3 regions of the Exiguobacterium sp. KKBO11 genome follow, and region 1 is predicted to be linked to each of the others. Evidence: riboswitches for the same ligand, from Rfam matches in the RefSeq annotation. Region 1 holds a riboswitch; each other region holds the start of a gene.

Region 1 (3,277 bases):
CGTCACCGTCCCGTCGAAGTCACAAAGAATCCGTACGGTCATGACTTGATCCCCCAAGCGTCAAGGGCGATCCGTAATTCTTCATGACGCGATGCTGCCGTCGATAGGGATTCATTTGCGAGTGCCGCATCGAGTGCCTGACGGAAAGCAATGACGCCAGCCGCAGCACCTTGCGGATGACCATGTACGCCGCCACCGGCGTTGATGACGGAATCGATCCCGAAGTCTCGTACGAGTTGAGCGACGAGTCCAGGATGAATACCGGCTGAAGGAACCGGGAAGATCGATTTCGTCTGCCCGAGACGGGTCGCTTCGACCGCGATGCCACGAGCGACATCCTTTGGTAAAGCGACATTGCCATAAGGAGACGGGAATAGCGTCAAGTCTGCTCCAGCAGCACGCGGTAATGTGCCGAGTAAGACAGGGGCTGCGACTCCGTGATTCGGGCTAGCGATCAACGCACCGCTATATGCCGGATGATTGAAGAGCGGAACGTTGATTTCCGGATCACTTGCCAGTTCGCGTAAGACATCGAGTCCGTATGTGAAGGTATTCAGCAAGAAAGCAGTCGCTCCAGCATCAATCAATCGCTTGGCTTGATCCTTGAGCGTAAAGACGGGACCGCTGAGTGTGATCGCATATAACGCACGTTTACCGGTCCGTTGGAAGTGAGCATCGATGACCTCACGTCCGATCCGTGCCCGGTCAATCGTCGGTGTCAACGGATTGTCGTATAGGATCTCATCGTCTTTGACGAGATCAATCCCACCAGCGAGTTGTCCTTCGAGTTGATCACGAAGGAACGATAAATCGCGTCCGATGATTCCTTTGAAGATGCTCATTAATAATGGGCGATCTTCGACACCGATCAAGGAACGGACCCCTTCGATCCCGAATTTCGCACCTGGAAAGTCCGACGTAAATGTATCGGGTAGTAGCAATTCCGTTAATTTGATTTCACCGTCGAGTGAGAGTTTCCCGAAGACGGTCGTCAGAATCGCAGAAAAGTCGCGCGATACGTTATGTTCCGGATAACGAATCGTGATATATCCTTTGCCATCGCGCTCTTCGGTATGTACGACTTCCCCTTTAAACGAGGCGAGTTGTTGTTGTTCGAGATGATTCAGTTCCGTCCAAGAACCGACTGTCAGACCAAGCGCGAGTTGTTCAGCGCGTTGCTCGAGTCGATCACGGGCAGTCAATTGATAAGTAGCAGTGATATAAGCCATGTCTTTCCTCCTTCAACAAAAAAATGGTCTCTCGTCAGCGACAAGAGACCATGAATGATTCGAACGTGGACTCTTATCTGTCAGCTTAGTAGCTGCAAGAATTAGCACCGTGCCAAAAGGTCGGTTGCTGCGACATCGTAGGGCTTGTCCCTCCGTCTGCTCTTGATAAGAATTGGATGAAATTGTGAAATCTAATTGCAATTTTTACATGAGAATCGCCACTTGTCAAACTATTTTTAGAAAATTTATTTTTTTGAAAATACTCTTTCTATAGATGGCATAAAAATGATATCCGTTTCTGCTTGATTTCGATTTGACAGCGAGGAAGTCGATTGCGTAAGATTCAAATCAATATCACACACGACAACTACATACGACTCTTATCGCGAGTTGGCAGAGGGAATTGGCCCGATGACGCCGCAGCAACCGACCACTGGGCACGGTGCTACATCCAACAGACGTTTTGTCTGAGAGATAAGAGGACGCAGTGACTTTTCTGCGCCTCTTTTCGATGACGAAAAGAGGCGCTTTTTCGTGTATCACATAGGGGGAAACTGAGATGACATATAAAGCATTTACAGAACAGGACGCGATTGATCGTGTTCGGACACTAGGACTGATCGGCGATGGAGCCGTCGAAGCAGAAGAGATTGGCGACGGGAACCTCAACCTCGTTTTCCGAATTCGAGAGGGTGAACATCGATTGATTCTAAAACAAGCATTACCATATGCGAAGGTCGTCGGGGAGAGCTGGCCGTTATCGCTCGAACGAGCGTGGATCGAGCAATCCGCACTCCGTGAATTCGCACGGCATGCCGTGCCGTTCGTACCGCGTGTCTTTCATGCTAGTCATGAAGAGGCGTATACGGTCATGGAAGATCTTTCACATCTGACGATCGTTCGAAGCGGTTTACTCGCAGGTGAACAGTATCCGTTGCTTGCGGAACATATCGGTTCTTATCTCGCTCGGACGTTATTCCATACATCGGACTTTGCGCTTGGTCCGGTTGAAAAGAAACGTGTCGCCCGAACGTACTACAATCCAGACTTGTGCGACATCACGGAAAAATTAATCTTCACGGATCCGTTTCATGACGCGGAGACGAACGAGATTGAAGCCGGACTCGAAGAAGAGGTGGCACGTCTATGGGCAGACGATGAGTTAAAACGCGAAGTCGCAAAACTCGAAGCGCTCTTCATCACGAAAGGAGATGCATTGCTGCACGGCGATCTACATACAGGAAGCATCTTCGCCTCGGCGACGGAAACGAAAGTCATCGATCCAGAATTCGCCTTTTATGGTCCATTCGGATTCGATGTCGGACAGTTCATCGCCCACTTATTCTTTGCAGCATACCCCGATTATTCAGCACTTCGTGATGCCCGGATTCGCGACATCGATACGTTCTGGCTGACGTTCGCTTCAACGTTCCGTGCCTTATGGGAACGGGAAGCCGTCGAACCGTTCCAGGCATCAGGACTCGTCGATGATGTACTGAGCACGATCTTGCAGGATGCCCTTGGCTTTGCCGGTTGCGAATTGATTCGGCGGACGATTGGTCTTGCACCGGTCGCTGATTTAGAATCAATCGATTCAACGACGGAACGCTTAGAGCGGAAACGTCACGCTCTTCGTCTAGGAGCGGCGTTAATCAAACGCCGTACAGAATGCCGGACATTCGATGATTTACGAAACTTTGACGTAACGGAGGAACTCAGCCGATGACTACATTCGTTCAAAGTATCCGTTACGAAGATCGTGTCTTGACGATTCTCGATCAGACACGTCTACCGCAAGAAGAGCACTATGAAGTCATTGCTGATCTCGCGCAAGCGGTTGAGGCGATTAAACAACTACGTGTCCGGGGCGCACCTGCGATCAGCTTATTCGGGGGATTCGTACTCGTTCAAGAAGCGTACCGCTTTGAAGCGGCGCTTCCGGTCTACAAGCAAGCCTTGCTTGAGACATCGGCGACGTTACTCGCGACACGACCGACGGCCGTCAACTTGCGAAATGTCCTCGATCAATTGAATCCAATCATTCAAGA
Region 2 (3,277 bases), on a different contig from region 1:
CTTGAGATAGATCGAGTGTTGGAACAAGTTGGCGTCGATGTTCCCGCTACCGAGGGCGATGTTCGGTTGGATGTAATCGCTGAACTCGACGATTTCGACTTTATAGCCTTTCTTTTCGAGTTGCGGCTGGATCGCTTGTTTGACCATGTCGCTATACGGACCGCTCGTCGCACCAATCTTGATCGTCTTGTCTTTTTCGTCAGCACTGCTGTCTCCACATCCCGCGAGGACTCCTGCACCGAGTAAGGCTGTTGCTAAAAAGGCATATCGTTTTTTCATGATTCCACTCTCCCTTTGTATGTATGATTAGCGTTTATCTGTTTTTCGCGCCAGTTGATTGCCAAGTGCTTGAATACTTTGAACGATGACGATGAGCACGACGATCGTCACGATCATGATGAGATTATCGTAGCGATAATAACCGAAACGGATCGCGAGGTCACCAACACCTCCACCGCCGACGATACCAGCCATCGCTGAGAAGCCGATCAAGCTGATCGTCGTTAATGTGATGCCCTGAATGATGCCAGGGAGTGCTTCCGGTAAGAGGACACTGACGATGATCCGTAATGGTTTCGCCCCACATGCTTCCGCTGCTTCGATTAGACCAGGCGGAATTTCGCGCAGTGACGTCTCAACGAGTCGCGCGAGAAACGGAATCGCTGCGACACTGAGACTGACGGATGCTGCCGTCGGACCAATCGTATTGTCGAGTAAGAACTTCGTTAACGGAATGAGGGCAACCAGCAAGATGATGAACGGTAGCGACCGGACGATGTTGACGACGAAGTCAAGGACACGGCGGACGGCAAGGTTTTGAAAAAATAATCCCCGGTCGGTGACGAACAAGAGAATCCCGAGCGGAATCCCGACGACCAATGCAAAGGCAAGTGAAATTCCTACCATCCACGCCGTCTCGCCGAGTGCCTTCAAGAGCTCAGGTAACATCGTTTGAATACGATCAAGCCACATCCTGAATCACCTCGAGTGCATGAAGTTCCGTCGCGAGCCAGTCGAGGGCAGGAGCGATTTGGTCGGATGATCCCGTCAAGCTGACAATCAGGACACCGAAGGCGACGTCTTGAATGTAGTCGACCTTGCCGTGCAAGATGCTGACTGAGATATCGTAACGGCGGATTGCTTCTGATAACGTACTCTCACCGGTCTTCTCGCCCGTGAACTGCAAGCGGATGATCTTGCCTGGAGTTGCCTGTAAGATGCGTTCCGGCAATTCGATTTGTAGTGCCGTATCGACGTAATGTTGCGTCACTGGATGCTTGGCTTGACTGAACAGGTCATAGGTTGAGGAGACTTCAACGACTTCACCTTGCGACATGACCGCGACGCGATGGCAAATCTGTTTGACGACATCAATCTCATGCGTGATGAGGACGATCGTCAATCCGAGTCGTTCATTCAAATCCTTCAGCAGTTCAAGGATCTGTAGTGTCGTAACGGGGTCAAGAGCTGATGTCGCTTCGTCACATAACAAGACGGTCGGATCGTTCGCGAGTGCCCGGGCAATCCCGACGCGCTGTTTCTGCCCACCGCTTAATTGGCTCGGGAAGTTCGTCTCAAATCCTTCAAGTCCGACGAGCGAGACGAGTTCGCGAATTCGCTCCGGGAAATCTGCTCGTTTGACTCCAGCAGCCTTGAGCGCAAAAGCGATGTTATCCGCGACGTTGCGCGACTGGATCAATTGGAAATGCTGAAAGATCATTCCTGTCCGTAAGCGAAGTTGACGCAAATCTGCTTTTGACATTCCGCCAAGCGAGACACCGTCGACCTTGACGCTTCCCTGTGTCGGATGCTCGAGTCCGTTGATTAGGCGAAGTAACGTACTCTTACCGGCACCGGACTCACCGATGATCCCGAAGATTTCTCCTTTTTGGATCGTCAAATCGACATCCCGTAATGCAAAAATCGGGGTCCGATCTCGAACGAACCGTTTTGTAATGTGTTTGAATTCAATCATCCGCTCATCTCCTCATACAAAAAAAGTCGCTTTTTCCTAGTAGCGGAGCAACCAGAAAAAAGCGACGAAAGTGTAAGATTTCGTAACTTATCTCTCAGAATGAAAATCATTCTGTAGGATGTGGCACCGTTCCTTACAGGTGGTTGCCGGACGTCGTTGGGCCTAATCCCTCGGTCGCTCTCGATAAGTAGTTATGCTGTTGGGATTTACTTTAACGGAAATGATTCCCATCTGTCAAATGTTTTTTCAGAATTATTCCGCAACAGGTGTCCGGAACAGGTTGAGCGTTCCGATTCGATCGACGGCTTCTTCTAGACGTTCGACGTCAGCAATCAAGCTGATCCGGACGTAGCCTTCACCGTATTCGCCGAAGAAGGATCCAGGGGTCACGGCGACGTGTGCTTCGTCAAGCAGGTGATCGGTGAAGCTTTGGGACGTGTAACCTTCCGGAACAGGAAGCCAGACGAAGAAGGAACCGCCCGGTCGTGGTCCACTCCAACCAATCGCATCGAGTTTTGCGAACAACGCATCGCGTCGTGTTTCGTACAGACTGCTTAACTCGCGGACACATGTCTGGTCACTCGTCAGGGCGACGGTCGCAGCATGTTGAATCGGTGTGAAGGCACTGACGTAGAGATGTTCTTGGTACGTCTCGATGCTTGAGATGACGGACGGATTACCAATCGCAAAGGCGATCCGGAAGCCGGACATGTTGAAGCGTTTTGAGAGTGAGAATAGCTCGATCCCGACGTCTTTTGCCCCTTCCGTCTGCAGGAAGCTTCGCGTCGGACCATCGAAACTGATGCCGCCGTATGCTAAGTCATGGACGACACAGATATCATGGGCATCGGCGAAAGCGACTGTCTGTTCGAAGGCTTCTGCCGTCGCGGTCGCACCCGTCGGATTACTCGGGTAGTTGAGGAACAACATCCGGGCACGCTCGACGTCCGTCGTATCAAGTAAGTCGTAATCCGGTAAGAAGTTATTTTTTTCAAGCAACGGAAGCGTGATCGGGAATGCACCAGCAAGTGCTGCGCCAGACAGGTAATCCGGGTATCCTGGATCCGGAACGATGACTCCTTCTCCAGGGTTGACGATTGTCTGCGGTAAGGCGACGATACCGGCTTTACTACCGAGGAGAATCGCGACTTCCGTTGCTGGATCGATTGTGACACCGAACTCAGTCGCGTAAAAGCTAGCGACGGCTTGCTTTAGAAAATCATGTCCACGAAACGGTGGATATTGAAGGTTCGTTGGCTCGTCGATGGCTTGTTTTAAGGCATCGAGAATATGTACAGGCGT
Region 3 (3,277 bases), on a different contig from region 1:
TTTGAAAAGACATCAAAGACCGTTCCTGACTCGATCAGTTTCCCAGCTTCGATGACGGCGACGCGGTCGCAAATCTCCCGAATGACGCCCATCTCGTGGGTGATCAAGAGAATCGTGATCCCGTACTCCGCATTGATCCGTTTTAATAACTGGAGAATATGATGTGTCGTTTGGGGATCGAGTGCTGACGTCGCTTCGTCACATAAGAGGACGGAAGGTTGCGTCGCGAGTGCCCGGGCGATACCAACGCGCTGTTTCTGCCCACCCGACAATTGATCCGGATAATGATCCGCCTTGTCCGCGAGATCGACGAATTCGAGTAACTCCGTCACCCGGCGGCGAATTTCGTCTTTCTTGACGCCTGCGAGAACGAGTGGTTTCGCGACATTCGTAAAGACCGTGTTCGCATTCAATAGATTGAAGTGCTGAAAGATCATCCCGATCCGTTGTTTTGCTTGGCGCAATTTTTTCGGAGACAGTTGCGTTAAATCTTCCCCATCAACCGTCACCGTTCCTGACGTCGGTCGTTCTAACAGATTGACGCAGCGGAGCAGTGAACTTTTTCCGGCACCGCTAAAGCCGATGACACCAAAGATTTCGCCTTTTTCGATTGTCAGGTCGACACCGTCAAGCGCTGCGATCGTCTGATCTTTCGTGACGTACGTTTTTTTGACTTGATGAAATGCAATCATTCCGTTTTCCCCCTTCATTCAACAAAAAAGGTCCCTTCTTGAGAAACAAGAAGAGACCTGGATCCGCACAGTGGCAGAATCCACTCCACTCATCTCTCAGACATCTGTCTGATGGAATTGGCACAGTGCTCATAATGAGTCTGTTGCCGAGGTTTCGTAGGGCCAGTCCCTCCACCTCTCTGGATAAGTATTGCGGTATGAAATTCGTATGTGTGTTGTTGCGTTGTTGCTTATGTCGTAAAACTAATTTTTACATTACGGGTCGAAACTTTAAAAGTCAACCAACTTTGCAAAAATAATCCATTTGGCGCATATCGATGGATGAACAAGTTATGAGTTAGCTTACTCAACGGATCATGATTCGTCAAGAAAGATTTGACAAGTCATTTTTGGTCGTGCTACCATCGTTTCAATGATTATTCCGACAATTCCAATATGATATTTATCAAGAGTGAACGAGAGACCTGGCTCTATGACTTCACGGCAACCTGCAATCTGTAAGGTGCTCCGACCAGCAAAGCGCGGCTTTGGATGATACGGTGAAAAACTCGTGGGCGTCCAAGCAGTGACGTCGACGAGTTTTTTTCATGAATGGAGGAAAAATAGTAATGATGAACTATCCTGTATTGACTGGTGCTGAAGCGTTTTATTTTCAAGGTGGACCGATCGGTATTCTAATCTGTCATGGTTTTAATGCCACTCCGCAAAGTGTCCGCGACGTCGGTGAGGCATTCGCTGCTGAAGGTTTTACCGTCTATGCCCCGCGCTTACGCGGACATGGAACGAACGTCCGCGAGTTTGAACAATCGACTGCTCGATGTTGGAAGCAAAGCCTGCAAGACGGCTATGAACGTTTACAAGAAACATGCGATCAAGTCTTCGTCATCGGTCAATCGATGGGTGCGACGCTTGCACTGTCACTCGCCGCTGACGGCATTCCGTTCGCCGGCATCATTACGATCAATGCCGCACTTTCCGTTCCATCCTATGAAGCACTTTCGTTCGAGGACGGTCCAGAGTACTTACCGGAAGGGGCACCGGACATCAAACGGTCTGCTTTCGAAATCATCTATGACCTCGTTCCAAGTCGTTGTGCGTTCGAACTCGTCCGTCTGATGGATGAAACGAAAGGACGCTTAGGATCAATCCTTCTGCCGACATTAATTCTCTACTCGGCGACCGATCACGTCGTCCCGCCGTCGAGCTCGGATTATCTGCATCAGCACATCGGAACGAATGATAAACGAAGCTACTGTTTGCTGAACTCGTACCACGTCGCGACCCTCGATCATGATCAGGATTTGATCGTTCGTGAGACGATCCGCTTTATCGAACGCTCAAGCCGGTTCTCACAGGAAACGGGATAATAAAAAAACAGCTATTCACTTAGAAGCGAATAGCTGCTACATCAAAGGACGACCGCGATCGGTTCGTCTTTTTTTAATTTTCTTGGTGCTGCACCGACTGGAGCGGCTTCGGTTTTCCAGGCACCTCATGGCAATGGCGGCATCGTGGCTCATACGATTCTGAAGCGCCTACTAGGATGATCGGATCATCGTAATTCGCTGGTTTTCCATCAATCAACCGTTGTGTCCGGGAAGCCGGATCCCCACACGAAAGACAGATGGCTTGTAGCTTCGTCACGAATTCTGCGCGCGCCAGTAATTCCGGCATCTTGCCGAATGGCTCTGCCCGGAAATCTTGATCAAGACCTGCACAAATGACGCGTTTTCCGTCTTGTGCGAGTGCTTCGATGACTTGTACGATCTCATCATCAAAGAATTGAACTTCATCGATTCCGACGATTTGTGTTTCTTCTGCTACTGCTGCGTAGAGATCACGACTCGTCGCCATTGGAATCGCCACGACGGAGTTGCCGATATGAGAGACGACATGCTCTTCATGGTACCGGTCGTCGATTGCCGGCTTGAATACTTGAACGGGCAGTTTGCCGTACTGCGCCCGTCTGACACGACGAATCAACTCTTCCGATTTCCCGGAAAACATACTGCCACAAATTACTTCGATCCAGCCGTACTGATTTATTACATGCATCATCGTCCGACACCGTCCTCTAAAAATAGTCACTTTAACGAGTATAGCCCGAAACGGTATCGAGAAAAAGGGTTGACTTCCGGAAATCAAAATTCATTTTTTCTTTACCTAGAATTTTTGTCCTTTCATTCCAACCGTCCCCTATTTCCTGTACACTGAAGAAGAAGACTCTCACGAAAGAAGGTGTCCCCGATTCATCATCTCTTACATGACATCCTGCACCAATATGGTGCCCTTGGTCTCTCCGTCCTTCTCGCAGGTGGTATCGTGGGATTGCCGGTTCCTGATGAGACCCTGCTCGTCCTGTCCGGTTTTTGGATGCATCAAGGCAATCTACCACTCGTCGGTACGATTCTCGCCGCTTACGCCGGCAGTTGTATCGGGATGACGATCAGCTATTTACTCGGATTAAAACTCGGTATGCCACTACTACACCGCGTCGGACCGAAAATGCGTATCGCAGAAAAACATATTCTTTCCGCTGAAGCCGGATTTCGTCGTTACGGAAAATCGGTCCTAATCATCGGTTA

What was found. Region 1 has a riboswitch for S-adenosylmethionine ahead of mtnK (S-methyl-5-thioribose kinase). Riboswitches for the same ligand answer to the same signal wherever they lie in the genome.
Region 2: another riboswitch for S-adenosylmethionine. It lies ahead of AYO36_RS01545 (methionine ABC transporter ATP-binding protein); the one in region 1 lies ahead of mtnK (S-methyl-5-thioribose kinase).
Region 3: another riboswitch for S-adenosylmethionine. It lies ahead of AYO36_RS00655 (alpha/beta hydrolase); the one in region 1 lies ahead of mtnK (S-methyl-5-thioribose kinase).

Annotation. Positions count from the first base shown of each region.
Region 1 covers NZ_LUCU01000033.1:306,759-310,035, forward strand. Annotated here, with positions in the region: gene AYO36_RS12585 (2-hydroxy-3-keto-5-methylthiopentenyl-1-phosphate phosphatase) at 1-42, opposite strand, end outside; gene AYO36_RS12590 (2,3-diketo-5-methylthiopentyl-1-phosphate enolase) at 39-1,229, opposite strand; SAM riboswitch class I at 1,300-1,401, opposite strand; SAM riboswitch class I at 1,607-1,710, shown strand; gene mtnK (S-methyl-5-thioribose kinase) at 1,789-2,955, shown strand; gene mtnA (S-methyl-5-thioribose-1-phosphate isomerase) at 2,952-3,277, shown strand, end outside.
Region 2 covers NZ_LUCU01000011.1:262,269-265,545, forward strand. Annotated here, with positions in the region: gene AYO36_RS01535 (MetQ/NlpA family ABC transporter substrate-binding protein) at 1-279, opposite strand, end outside; gene AYO36_RS01540 (methionine ABC transporter permease) at 307-972, opposite strand; gene AYO36_RS01545 (methionine ABC transporter ATP-binding protein) at 962-1,975, opposite strand; SAM riboswitch class I at 2,060-2,165, opposite strand; gene AYO36_RS01550 (aminotransferase class I/II-fold pyridoxal phosphate-dependent enzyme) at 2,228-3,277, opposite strand, start outside.
Region 3 covers NZ_LUCU01000011.1:68,881-72,157, reverse strand. Annotated here, with positions in the region: gene AYO36_RS00660 (methionine ABC transporter ATP-binding protein) at 1-692, opposite strand, end outside; SAM riboswitch class I at 779-882, opposite strand; SAM riboswitch class I at 1,132-1,233, shown strand; gene AYO36_RS00655 (alpha/beta hydrolase) at 1,301-2,059, shown strand; gene AYO36_RS00650 (thymidine kinase) at 2,133-2,747, opposite strand; gene AYO36_RS00645 (DedA family protein) at 2,931-3,277, shown strand, end outside.